3 regions of the Bacillus sp. P4_D3 genome follow, and region 2 is predicted to be linked to each of the others. Evidence: riboswitches for the same ligand, from Rfam matches in the RefSeq annotation. Region 2 holds a riboswitch; each other region holds the start of a gene.
What was found. Region 2 has a riboswitch for S-adenosylmethionine ahead of mtnK (S-methyl-5-thioribose kinase). Riboswitches for the same ligand answer to the same signal wherever they lie in the genome.
Positions count from the first base shown of each region.

Region 1: linked by a shared signal. The riboswitch ahead of metK (methionine adenosyltransferase) and the one ahead of mtnK (S-methyl-5-thioribose kinase) in region 2 are both predicted to bind S-adenosylmethionine.
Region 3: linked by a shared signal. The riboswitch ahead of AC1DTM_RS04485 (peptide ABC transporter substrate-binding protein) and the one ahead of mtnK (S-methyl-5-thioribose kinase) in region 2 are both predicted to bind S-adenosylmethionine.

Region 1 covers NZ_JBFUIN010000022.1:16,840-22,142, reverse strand. Annotated here, with positions in the region: gene metK (methionine adenosyltransferase) at 1-1,162, opposite strand, end outside; SAM riboswitch class I at 1,332-1,453, opposite strand; gene pckA (phosphoenolpyruvate carboxykinase (ATP)) at 1,682-3,268, shown strand; gene AC1DTM_RS06250 (hypothetical protein) at 3,565-3,762, shown strand; gene AC1DTM_RS06245 (ATP synthase subunit I) at 3,871-4,254, opposite strand; gene AC1DTM_RS06240 (hypothetical protein) at 4,546-4,767, shown strand; gene AC1DTM_RS06235 (DMT family transporter) at 4,796-5,303, opposite strand, start outside.
Region 2 covers NZ_JBFUIN010000114.1:2,302-5,995, forward strand. Annotated here, with positions in the region: partial or broken gene mtnA (S-methyl-5-thioribose-1-phosphate isomerase) at 1-101, opposite strand, end outside; gene mtnK (S-methyl-5-thioribose kinase) at 98-1,279, opposite strand; SAM riboswitch class I at 1,368-1,508, opposite strand; gene AC1DTM_RS13735 (carbon-nitrogen family hydrolase) at 1,580-2,443, opposite strand; gene AC1DTM_RS13740 (pyridoxal phosphate-dependent aminotransferase) at 2,458-3,648, shown strand.
Region 3 covers NZ_JBFUIN010000013.1:6,225-11,527, forward strand. Annotated here, with positions in the region: gene modB (molybdate ABC transporter permease subunit) at 1-419, shown strand, start outside; gene AC1DTM_RS04470 (GRP family sugar transporter) at 717-1,568, shown strand; gene proC (pyrroline-5-carboxylate reductase) at 1,781-2,584, shown strand; gene AC1DTM_RS04480 (aldo/keto reductase) at 2,586-3,419, shown strand; SAM riboswitch class I at 3,574-3,678, shown strand; gene AC1DTM_RS04485 (peptide ABC transporter substrate-binding protein) at 3,814-5,303, shown strand, end outside.

The sequences.
Region 1 (5,303 bases), on a different contig from region 2:
CTGTACGTTCCCATGTAAGATCTACATCAGTACGTCCGAAGTGGCCGTAAGCTGCTGTTTGTTTGTAAATTGGGCGACGTAAGTCTAGCATTTTAATAATACCAGCTGGGCGAAGATCGAAGTTGTTACGAACTAGTTCCACTAGTACGTCTTCAGATACTTTACCAGTGCCAAATGTATCAACTGAAATTGATACTGGTTGCGCTACGCCGATTGCGTATGCAAGTTGTACTTCTGCTTTGTCAGCAAGACCAGCTGCTACGATGTTTTTCGCAACATAACGAGCTGCATATGCTGCTGAACGGTCAACTTTCGTTGCATCTTTACCAGAGAATGCACCGCCACCGTGGCGAGCGTATCCACCGTAAGTATCAACGATGATTTTACGTCCTGTTAAACCAGCATCACCTTGTGGTCCACCAATTACGAAGCGGCCAGTTGGGTTAATGAAGAATTTCGTTTCTCCATCCATTAATTCTGCTGGAACTACAGCTTTAATTACATGTTCTTTTAAATCGCGATCGATTTCTTCCCATGTAACATCTGGATGATGCTGTGTAGAAATTACAATTGTATCCACACGTACAGGTTTACCATTTTCATCATACTCAACTGTAACTTGCGTTTTTCCATCCGGACGTAAGTATGATAATGTGTCATCTTTACGTACTTCAGTTAAACGACGAGCTAATTTGTGAGCAAGCGAGATTGGAAGTGGCATTAATTCTTGTGTTTCATTACATGCGAAGCCAAACATTAAACCTTGGTCTCCTGCACCAATTGCCTCAATCTCAGCGTCAGTCATTAGACCTTCGCGTGCTTCTAGCGCTTGGTCAACACCCATAGCGATGTCAGCAGATTGCTCATCGATAGATGTTAAAACTGCACAAGTTTCTGCATCGAATCCATATTTTGCGCGTGTGTAACCAATGCCTTGAATTGTTTCACGAACGATTTTTGGAATATCTACGTAAGTAGAAGTCGTAATTTCCCCCGCTACCAATACTAAACCAGTTGTTACAGTTGTTTCACAAGCTACACGTGCATTTGCGTCCTTTGCTAAGATCGCATCTAAAATTGAATCAGAAATTTGGTCACAAATTTTATCTGGATGTCCTTCAGTTACAGACTCAGATGTGAACAGATGACGTTTTTTTGTCATGTGGTAAACCTCCCTACAGTAATTGTATATATTGTACGGAACTCATCCTTAATTTGCCACAAACTGCGACATACATTTATTCTCCCACACAAGCATACAGAAAAACCTTTCCTACTTAACATAGAGGAAAGGTTTAATTTGCTACTTGCATACTGCTTTTTGCCCTTTGCTCTTATCGTTCGAGACCGTTAGCCTCGCACAGGTTTTAGCACCTATTCACCTGTATTTACCACTACAAGTGAGGTTGCTGGGCTTCATCGGGCCTGTCCCTCCGCCAGCTCGGGATAAGAGAGTATCCGTCCCAACCTATACTAAAGAAATGATATTCATTTGTCAATTAATATTCACATTTTCCTGAAAGTTTTTCTCAATACGCATAGAATGAAATATTAATAAGGAAATGATACATTCACACAAACAAAAATAAATAAATAGTATACATTATTTATATAATTGTGTTATACTCTTGATGGGGATTACGAGAAATATTTCATTAAATGAAAAGGATGGTATATAAATATGAGTACTGTGAATGTCCAAATTGGTTTACATGAATTATTGAACGGAAGCAATGCACAGATTCAATTAAGTGTTCCGCAATTAGTGGAAAAAGTATTAATGCGAAACGAAGGGAAATTAACTTCTACTGGTGCCGTTTCTGCTTCAACAGGAAAATACACAGGACGTTCTCCTAAAGATAAATTTATTGTGAAGGAAGCATCGGTTGCTGACAAAATTGCTTGGGGAGCCGTGAACCAACCGATCTCTGAAGAACATTTTAATAAATTATATATAAAAGTTTTAGAATACTTAAAAGAAAAAGAAGAGTTATTCATCTTCAAAGGATTTGCTGGCGCTGATCGCAACTATCGCCTACCAATTCAAGTTGTTAACGAATATGCATGGCATAATTTGTTCGTACATCAATTATTTATTCGTCCAAATGAAGACGAATTAGCAACTCACGAATCAGAGTTCACAATTGTTTCTGCACCAAACTTCAAAGCAGATCCAGCAATTGACGGTACAAATTCTGAAGCATTCATTATGGTTTCATTCGAAAAACGTATCGTACTAATCGGTGGTACAGAATACGCTGGAGAAATGAAAAAATCAATCTTCTCTATTATGAACTTCTTACTACCTGAACAAGACATTCTTTCTATGCACTGCTCTTCAAACGTAGGCGAAGAAGGCGACGTAGCACTATTCTTCGGTTTATCTGGAACAGGCAAAACAACATTATCTGCTGATCCAAACCGTAAATTAATTGGTGACGATGAGCACGGTTGGTCTGATAACGGTGTATTCAATATTGAAGGCGGTTGCTATGCAAAATGTGTAAACCTTTCTCATGAGAAAGAGCCACAAATCTTCGATGCAATCAAATTTGGTTCCGTTTTAGAAAACGTTGTCATTGACGGTCAAACACGCATCGCCGACTATAACGATACTACTTTAACAGAAAATACACGTGCTGCATACCCTATGCATGCGATTGACAATATCGTACTGCCAAGTGTTGCAGGACATCCAAATACAATTATTTTCTTAACTGCTGATGCATCTGGCGTATTGCCTCCAATCAGTAAGTTATCAAAAGAGCAAGCTATGTACCACTTCTTAAGCGGTTACACTAGTAAACTAGCAGGAACAGAGCGCGGTGTTACATCTCCGCAAGCTACATTCTCTACTTGCTTCGGTTCACCATTCTTACCGCTTGATGCATCCCGTTATGCTGAAATGCTTGGTGAAAAAATCGAGAAACATAATGCAAAAGTATTCTTAGTAAACACTGGCTGGACTGGTGGCGAATACGGTGTTGGTAAACGTATGAACTTAGGTTACACTCGTGCAATGATTCAAGCAGCACTAAGCGGTGAACTTGCTAAAGCTGAAACTGCAAAACACGACATCTTTGGCCTTGAAGTACCTTGTCACGTTCCAGGTGTACCTGACGAAGTATTAATGCCTGAACAAACTTGGGCTGATAAAGATGCTTACAAAGCGAAAGCAATTGAGCTTGCAAACGAATTTAAAGAAAACTTCAAAAAATTCGATAGCGTTTCTGAAGCTATTATTAACTTAGGCGGTCCAATCGCTTAATTACAAATTTTCTGTTGGAATAACCCTTTTACTCATATGAATAAGTGTCGTGTAACCGTAAAGTTCCGCGTACTCACCGACAAAACCCAATGCGGCTTAACGGTTACACACACTTACATAAAAAAGAAGCTTACGTTAAAAACGTAAGCTTCTTTCTATATCTTATATAAAGTGAAACTTTAATCTCTTCATCTATCGCATACCAATACCCATAAATTTACAGAAAATTCATTTTATAATCATTCGTTTGTAGTTTCCCATGATATAATTTACATATACAGGAAAGGGTGAGGCCTATGAAAAATTTTTCTCGTACAGGAAAAATTTTATTCAGTTATGGAGCGATTCAAATGTTTTGGGGACTTGTGATGCTTAACGTTAATTTATTTGAGCATACAAGTGAAACGATAAAATACATTATTCTAATTATCGGAATAGTTTGTTGTATTGTATCCAACTTTTTTAAAGAACCTAAGAGTCATACTACTAAGTGATTTCATATTAACTTATTGGAAGCGGAAACCTATATTTTATACAAAGTTACGCTTCCTGTTGTACTATCCACCGCCGGATCCTCTATTCCATCTAAAAAAGAAGCCCTTTTAGCCCTTTATTAATTCTTCTTCATCCTTCATACTATAATACCCTAAATTCACAACGATTAAGAAATAACCACCCAGAATCCCTACTGCAAATGCCCACATTACCATATGATGCTCAATTTCGTACATAATAATAGCACCCAAAATGGCAGCTGCAAAGCGGTTAAACATACCAAGCGTCGGCGCTTTTGTCTTCTTTACGATACTATCTCCAAGTTTTTCGATACGCCTTCCTAAAATCCAAACACAATACATGCTTACAATAAGTCCAATTCCTGCACCTAGAAAATGTGCTGAAAACGGTGTTAACATCCAGCCTAATAACAGAATACCTAGTAGATAATACGATTGAATTTTAAACGACCTTAATGACATACTAATCATGTTGTACTCCCCTTCAATAGTTTTTATCTATCCAACCAAAGCTATATAACTCATTTCTTTCGAGTCCATGCTACTTAAAATCTATTTCATTCAAATTAAAAACAACATAAACTGTATGTTTATGTTGTTAAAATGCTTTTAGAAAATAATATTATACAAGATTTATAATGTAGAATCCCTCATAAATGTGACGTTTTTCCAAACATTTTTCGTCCATTTATGAAAAAAGTGATATCAATCTATGAACATACGGATATGATGTAATAAGCACAAAAATAAAGGGGGCGTCTAATGGTTTATTTTTTAATGGCTCTCATTCACCTCATTGTCCCTGCACTTATTGGACTTTCCTTGTATTGGTACACGAAAAGACATAGTATTTTCTATGCTGTCCTCGGTGTTCTTCTTCCAGGTATTATTCTTATTACACTCTTCCGTATTCCATTTTTAAATTTAATTCCACTTATTACTGCTATCTTGTTTCTCATCTTTTTACCAAAAATAAAAAAATAGGAAAGCAGATCATAGGTAATCTGCTTTCCTATTTTGATATAGGTTCTTGTACGGTAGAGTGCGCTTCTATTTTCTCCGATTTCACAAACCATAGACCGAAGAAAATGATAATTCCACCGATTATTTGTTGAAACGATACATATTCATTTGCCCATACAGCTGCAAATAAAACAGCTACAAGCGGTGTTATATACATATATACCATCGTATGTGACGCACCAATTTTTTGAACACCAACATACCACATCACTAAACCGAATACTGTTACAAAGAAAATAGAATATAGTAAAGCAAATAGTGTCATTCCGTGTGTAATGTGAAATGGCATGACAAATACATGTGGACCACTTAACAATAAGAGCGGAATCGCTCCAACTAATGTAGACCATGCAGTAACACGTAATGCTGAGTATTTTTTAATAAGCGGTCCTGCTAAAACGGGATAAAGTCCCCAACATATTGATGCAATAAGTCCAATCCCATTTCCGTAGAAAGAACTAGCGAGTGAATGCCCCGCTACTAAAACTAATGTAGCA
Region 2 (3,694 bases):
GTTTTGTATTCAGTGACATGCGGCAACTTTGTTTGGTTTAATACCGCAATGGTATCTCCTTTCCAACTTACAGATCTCGGAATAGTAATGATTGTACTCATGCCTTTACGCCTCCTGAAATTGTATGTTGAAATAATGTTCGGAACAGTTGTATATCTGCGCTCTTTGATTCATATTTTAATAGTTCTTTCCCTAAATAAAGTGCTTGTTTTTTAGCTTGAATTCTTCTTTCTTTATCTGATATTTCATCTAAATCTGCCACGTGTGCTAGACCAATTGTTCTACGAATCAGTTCACATCCAGCAAATCCAACAATATCACTAAAAATATTTTGCAAAATAATTGGTAACCATTGTTTCTCTTTCGTATATACTTCTACACCTTCTCCAATCCATAGCTTTGTAAAAGCTTCTACAAAATAACTCCATGTTTTCTCGATATGGAAAAATAGCACACTTCTTTTTTCCTCTTCACGCGATAACGCATTTAATAATAAATTTGCAATAAATTGGCCAAGATCAAATCCAAATGGACCGTACGTTGCAAATTCTGGATCAATTACTTTCGTTTCAGAAGGCGATGAAAATATACTACCAGTATGTAAATCCCCATGAATGAGCGCTTCTTTTCTCGTTAAAAACTTATACTTATACTGTGCTACTTTTAATTTTAAATTTTTGTCACTCCACAGTTCATCAACCGCTAGTTGTAACTCTGGCTCATAATCATTCGTATCATAATGACCAAACGGATCTGTAAACACTAAATCTTCTGTGATTTTACTAAGATCTGGATTAACAAATTCACTATCTAACACTCTTTTCTCTTCTGAACGTACGCCGAAATCTGAAGTATAAAATAAAACATGTGCTAGAAAGCGACCAATATGCTGGGATAAAAGAGGATACTCTTCTCCGTCTATTAATCCTTTTCTTGTAATCGTTAGCCTTGATAAATCTTCTATTACTGTCACTGCCAACTCCTCATCATGACTGTATACTTCTGGAACGTATTCCGGTACATACTTCGCGAAAATTTGTAGTGCTTTACTTTCAATCGTTGCTCTTTTTATTGACAATGGCCAGCTCTCACCAACTACTTTTGCATATGGAAGTGCTTGTTTTAATATAATTGTCTTCTCTCCATCATCTAATTTGAATACGTAATTTAAATTGCCATCTCCAATTTCATGGCAGATTACATTCGCTTTCTTATCAAAGTATCCATGTTCTTTTGCGTAGTGTACAGCTGTTACTTCTGTTAATGAATAATATCCCATCGTCTTCTCCCCCTTTTAATTCAGAGGTTTTTCTAGCACAGAAAAACCTCTTCCCACAAAGAAAGAGGTTTGAAGTTTATCTTCTCCCCTCTTATCTGCCAGAAAGTTTACTTTCTGCTGGAATTAGCACCGTGCCTTTTGACGTCATAAACGCCCCATTTCACAATGGTATTGCGGTCGGTTGCTGGGCTTCATCGGGCCAAATCCCTCCACCTGCTCTTGATAAGAGTTGTATAATTTTTTGAATTTTTAACTTTATGATGAAGACTATACCAAGAATAAAAATCACTTGTCAACATTTTATTTGTATAATTCTGGACGACGATCTGCAAAAACTGGGATTCCTTTGCGAACCTCTTTAATTTTCTCGAATTTCAGCTCTCCAAATAAAATAAATTCCTCTTCATTTGCCTCTACTACAACTTCACCCCAAGGATCGACAATTAAAGAATGACCTGCAAACTCATTGTTCGGATCCTTTCCTGCTCTATTACATGCTACAACATAACACTGGTTTTCAACTGCTCTCGCCTGTAAAAGCAAACGCCAATGCGCTAAACGTACTAATGGCCATTCTGCTACAACAAATAAAACTTTTGCACCTTTAGCAGTATGAACACGCATCCACTCCGGAAAACGAATATCATAGCAAATTGTGCCAGCGCACTCTACATCATCTAGCTTAAATTCACCTGTCTCATTACCAGCTACTAAATATTTATGTTCATCCATAAGCTGAAATAAATGTACTTTACTATATTCATTGACTAGATTCCCTTCATTGTTTACAACATACATTGTATTTGTAACACCTTGCTCTGTTTGCTTCGCTATGGAACCACCAACAATATGTACACCATATTGTTTCGACCATTCTTTCAACTTTTCTTTCGTTTCCAATCCATCCCTATCTGCAATTTCAGAAAGTCTTGTTAAATCATATCCTGTTGTCCATAATTCTGGTAAGACGATAACATCTGGTCTTTCTTTCATCGCTTCGCTTATTTTATTTTTAGCGTTCTCAATATTTTTTTCTACATCACCAAAGACAATATCCATTTGAATACATGCGACTTTCATTTTGTCCGCCCCATTCCTAATTTTTTCTTTACAAAATACTGGAAAGATTATATCATTTGTCACTAGAATTGTAACAACTTTCAAAAGAGGTGAAAAGTATGAAAAATTTTCAACCTTCCGAAGTAGTAACATCATTGCCGACACAATTTTTCGCTTCACTTGTTGCAAAAGTTAACAAAGTCGTTGCAGCTGGTCACGATGTTATTAATCTAGGTCAAGGTAATCCAGATCAACCAACACCACAGCATATCGTAAAAGCTTTACAAGATGCTGCTGAAAAGGCCATTCATCATAAATATCCGCCATTTCGCGGACATGAAAGCTTAAAAGAAGCCGTGGCAACATTCTATCAACGTGAATATGATGTAGTAGTAAATCCAAAAACTGAAGTTGCTATTTTGTTTGGTGGAAAGGCTGGATTAGTAGAATTACCAATTTGTTTTACAAACCCTGGTGATACCATTCTCGTTCCAGATCCAGGCTATCCAGATTATTTATCCGGAGTTGCTTTAGCAAAAGCGCACTTTGAAACAATGCCGCTTATTGCAGAAAATAATTTTTTACCAGATTATACAAAAATTGATGACTCTATTGCCAAGAAATCCAAGTTAATGTTTTTAAACTATCCTAATAATCCTACCGGTGCTACTGCATCAAAAGAATTCTTTGATGAAACCATTCATTTTGCTAGTAAACATAATATATTAGTTGTTCATGATTTTGCTTACGGTGCTATCGGATTTGATGGTCAAAAGCCTGTTAGTTTCTTGCAAGCAGACGGCGCCAAAGATACAGGAATTGAAATTTACACTTTATCAAAAACTTTCAATATGGCTGGCTGGCGTATTGCTTTTGCAGTGGGGAATGAAAGTGTCATCGAAACAATTAACCTATTGCAAGATCATATGTATGTTAGTATTTTTGGTGCAGTTCAAGATGCTGCCCGCGAAGCACTATTAGGCTCGCAGTCTTGTGTGGTAGATCTTGTTAATAGTTATGAATCTCGGAGAAATGCTCTTATTTCAGCTTGTCACTCAATTGGTTGGAATGTAGATATTCCAACCGGATCATTCTTTGCATGGCTTCCTGTACCAGAAGGATATACATCTGAGCAATTTTCTGATATTTTGCTAGAAAAAGCACACGTTGCAGTTGCTCCTGGTGTTGGATTTGGTGAGCACGGCGAAGGGTATGTCCGTGTTGGTCTCTTGCATACAGAAGATAGATTACGAGAAGCAATTAATCGAATTGATAAATTAAATTTTTTCAAAAAGTCATTGACAACATAAAAAATATCTGACAAAATTCAGTTATCTTAAAAATTTAAACATTTCT
Region 3 (5,303 bases), on a different contig from region 2:
CCATTATGTTTACATCTACTGCTGCTATCATTGCTTCTACAGTTGTTGCATTTCCGCTCATGTACCAATCAGCAAAAACAGGATTTTCTATCGCAAATGTACAAATTGAAGATGGCGCGCGCGATCTTGGTGCAAGTGAATACCAAGTTTTTCTACATGTCACACTCCCGCTTGCATTTCCTGCGTTACTAAGTGGTATGATTTTAAGCTTTGTTCGCGCACTTGGTGAATTTGGTGCAACTTTAATGTTTGCAGGAAATATACCTGGCAAAACTCAGACGATTCCAACGGCGATTTATATGGCTATTGATGCAAGTAATATGCAACTAGCTTGGACACTTGTAATCATAACGATTAGTATGTCCCTTCTATTCTTACTATGTATTCAACTCATTAATAGCAGAATTACTACTTCTTAAAGCAACTTTCGACAAAAGTTGCTTTTTATTTCCCGAAAAATAAAATGATTTGATTAACGACTGAATTTTACCTCTTATTTAAATATACATTTTATTTGAATTCACTTTCTAAAATAGGTAATTTCCTGTTATTATATGAAAGTGTTTCAAAAAATGAAGAAATGAAAACGCATTTATATCGTGAATTCTTCATCCTGTTTTAGCGATCGGTAATCTTCTACTCTATTAGTGGGGCATTACCGATCGTTAGAACGATATGTAATTATATTGGTATAGAAAACCGAAGGGAGTCTTGTAATGGACATTTTATTAGCGCTTCTTCCTGCAATCGCATGGGGAAACATCTTATTAGTAAGCGTAAAAATGGGCGGTGGTGCATATAGCCAAACGGTAGGTATGACAATCGGTGCTCTATTCTTCGCAACAACTATGTATGTATTTACTCAACCAACTTTAACAATGACAATCTTGATTGTTGGCTTTATTTCAGGTTTATTCTGGGCTTTAGGACAAGTAAACCAATTAAAAACAGTTGAAAAACTAGGTGTTTCAACTACTGTAACTATTTCTACTGGTATGCAACTTGTTGCAACTTCTATCTTTGGCGTTATCGCTTTTCGTGAGTGGACTACTACTACAACGATTGTTCTGGGAACGATTGCAATCCTATTAATCGTAGTTGGTGTTGTATTCACATCACTAGATGATAAAGAAAATGCACAGCCACCAGGACAATTGAAAAAGGGACTTCTTACTTTAATTGTTTCTACTTTCGGTTATCTTGTATATGTAATTATTATTCGTTGGTATAACATTGATGGTTGGTCTGCTATTTTACCACAGGCAGTTGGTATGTTTGTTGGTGCGGTTGTACTGACATCTAAACATAAACCATTTAACAAATATGCAATGCGTAATGCTTTATCTGGTTTACTATGGGGAACAGGAAACTTATTCTTACTTCTTTCATTACCACGTGTTGGAGTGGCAACAAGCTTCCCATTATCTCAAACTGGAATCGTTATCTCAACATTCGGTGCGATTGTCTTCTTAGGTGAAAAGAAAACAAAACGTCAATTGATCTTTATTGCACTAGGTAGTGTTTTAATTATCGGCGGCGCTGTATTGCTTGGTATGACGAAAGCATAAGCTTATAATTTATCAATCCCTGAAGCATAAATGCTTCAGGGATTTTTGATTATAACTATTTTTCAAATATAATAATCTTCATAGCCCTTTTTATATAACCTGCCCTCTCTCCAATTGTATTCCCTCTACTATAAGCCGTTTCTTTTTACAAAATTCTCTTAAAAATGGTATCGTTTTTTATAACATATTCTCATCAGAAAGGAATAAAGGATATGCCTAATAAACATCGAATTTTATTTATTGGTGCCGGTCGTATGGCAGAAGCTATATTTGCTGGACTACTTACAACAAGTAAAGAATACATCGAAGAAATTATTGTTTCCAACCGAAGTAACAGAGAAAAACTAACACAATTACAAACTCAATATGATCTCTCGATTACAACGGATTGGAAGCAGCATATTAAATCTGTAGATACGATTGTTTTAGCAATGCCGCCTTCTGCACATGAAGAGCTATTAGCAGAGTTATCTCCGTTAATATCAAATCAACTTGTTGTAACAGTAGCTGCTGGCATTGGCCCATCTTATTTAGAAGCTAGACTCCCAGAAAACACACCTGTTGCCTGGATTATGCCTAATACAGCTGCTGGCATTGGAAAGTCTATCTCCTTATACACGACGGGAAATTCCGTAGATGAAAGACATCATGAAACGTTACAACTTCTTTTAAAAGGTATTGGTACCTCACAGTTTTGTACCGAAGAGGAAGTTCACCAACTTACCGCAGTTACTGGTAGTGCACCTGCTTTTCTCTATCACTTTGCTGAAGGTTTAATTGAAGCAACGAAAAGCTATGGTATTGATGAGGAAACAGCAAAACACCTTGTCATTCAAATGATTGCTGGCTCTGCCGCTATGCTCCAGCAAAATCAGGATCCAGCTATGCTCCGCGAACAAGTAACAACACCAGGAGGTTCAACGGCTGAAGGCTTAAAAGTTCTATATGAAAATAATTTTTCAGAAGTCATTCAACAAGCAGTTGAAGCGACCAATAAAAAAGCTAGGGGGAATTAATATGACTTTAACAAGTTTAAACGACTATACAACATTACATAACGGCGTGAAAATGCCTTGGTTCGGCTTAGGTGTTTTTAAAGTTGAAGATGGTACAGAAGTAATTGATTCTGTAAAAGCAGCTATAAAAAATGGATACCGTAGCATCGATACTGCTGCCATATATAAAAACGAAGAAGGCGTTGGACAGGCAATTCGCGAATCTGGTATTCCTCGTGAAGAGTTATTCATCACTTCAAAAGTGTGGAATAGTGATCAAGGTTACGAGTCAACATTACAAGCATTTGAAACTACATTAGAAAAATTAGGTCTAGAATATTTAGATCTATACTTAGTGCATTGGCCTGTAAAAGGAAAATACACTGAATCATGGAAAGCTTTAGAGAAACTTTATAAAGACGGTCGTGTTCGTGCTATCGGTGTGAGTAATTTCCATATTCATCATCTGCAAGACGTATTTGAAATTGCAGAAATTAAACCAATGGTTAACCAAGTGGAATACCACCCACGTTTGGCACAAGAAGAACTACATGCTTTCTGTAAAGAACATAGCATTCAACTTGAAGCTTGGTCACCATTAATGCAGGGGCAGCTACTTGATCACCCATCATTACAAGAAATCGCTACAAAATATAATAAATCGACTGCACAAGTTATTTTACGTTGGGATCTACAAAATGAAGTTGTAACAATCCCTAAGTCTATTAAAGAACACCGCATTATTGAAAATGCAAACATCTTCGATTTTGAATTAAGCTCGGATGATATGAAAGCAATTCAAGCTTTAAATGAAAATCATCGCGTTGGTCCAGATCCAGATAACTTTAACTTTTAGTAAGGAAACCACTGCCATATGCAGTGGTTTTTTTATTTTTAATAAAACTGAAAATTTAAACTATATTTCATTCGATTGACACTTCATTATCTAAGGTGTAATATTTTGAATTATCAAAGAAACACAAAAATTAATAAAATTTATTTGTTTACTCATTGTATCAAGAGAGGTGGAGGGACTGGCCCTTTGAAACCTCGGCAGCAGGTTCATTTTGAATACTGTGCCACTTCCTGCAAGCTTTGTGCTTGAAAGATAGAATGAGGGACTTCGTTTATATACGGGTGCATAACTTGTACGTAGAAATCCCTCTTTCTCAATACGAAAAGAGGGATTTTTTGTTTTTCATTTCCCTCATCATCATCCAATCTTATTAACTATTTAGGAGGAAAATCAAATGAAAAAGAAGTTTGTACCCGGTATTGCATCAGTTGTAGGAGTAAGTATTTTATTATCTGGTTGCGGTAGTTATAAAAACGAAGCGAGCGGAGCAAATGCAAAAGATGAGGCACCTAGTAAACAAGTTTTAAACTTATCTTCACCTACTGAGATTCGAACAATGGATACGGCTCGTGCTACAGATACTGATTCTGGTCAGGTAATGAGAAACGTATTTGAAGGTTTATACAATCTTGGCGAAGGTAATAAACCTGTTCCTGGCGCTGCAAAAGCTCATGAAGTGAGTGGCGATAAAACGAAATACACATTCCATTTACGAGATTCAAAATGGTCGAACGGCACACCTGTAACAGCGAAAGATTTTGTCTTCGCTTGGCAAAGAGCTGTTGATCCAGCAACAGCCTCTGAATATGCTTTTTTATTCTTTGATATTAAAAACGCTAAAAAAATTAATAGTAAAGAGCTTCCAGCCGATCAACTTGGTGTAAAAGCAGTTGATGACCATACGTTTGAAGTAGAATTAGAGCGTCCTGTTCCCTATTTTATTAGCTTAACGGCGTTCCCAACATTTCTACCAATCAACGAGGAATTCTTTAAAGCACAAGGTGATAAGTACGCTTTAGAAGATAATAAAATCTTATACAACGGAGCTTTTACACTAAACGATTGGAAGCATGAACAAAGCTTTAAATTTAAGAAAAACCCTACCTATTGGGATAAAGATAATGTCAAACTCGAAGAAATCAATTTCAACGTTGTAAAAGAGAAATCAACGGAAGTAAATTTATTTGAATCTAAACAATTAGACCGTATAAAACTAACATCTGACTTCGTTGATAAATATAAAAAAGATGCTAACTTTAAAGAACGTCCGAACGTAGGCGTACAATTTTTGCGTATGAATCAACAAAACAAAGTACTTCAAAACGTTTCTGCACGCCAAGCAATCGATCAAACAATCGATAGAAAATCCTTTGTAAATACGCTATTAAATGATGGATCTACACCAACTTACGGTCTCGTACCAAAAAACTTTGCAAAGGGATCTGATGGAAAAGACTTCCGTGCTGTAAACGGCGATTTAACAAAAGTTGATACAAAAGCTGCACAAGAATTATGGAAGAAAGCAAAAAAAGAACTTGGTTCTGAAAAGATAACATTAGAATTATTAACTAGTGATGGTGACCTTGAAAAGAAAACTGGTGAGTTCCTAAAAGGACAACTAGAAAAGAATTTAGATGGCTTAACAGTAAATATAAAACCGCAACCACGTAAACAACAAGTTTCACTCTTATTAAAAGGTGATTACGAAATTGGAATTGACGGTTGGAGCCCTGACTTTGCTGATCCAATTACATTCCTTGAATTGTTTACAACGAATAACCCTTACAACTTAGATCATTACTCTAATAAAGAGTTTGATGACACAATTGAAAAGGTTAAAACTACCTTGGCTGGTGATGAAAAAGCTCGCTGGGAAGCGTTACT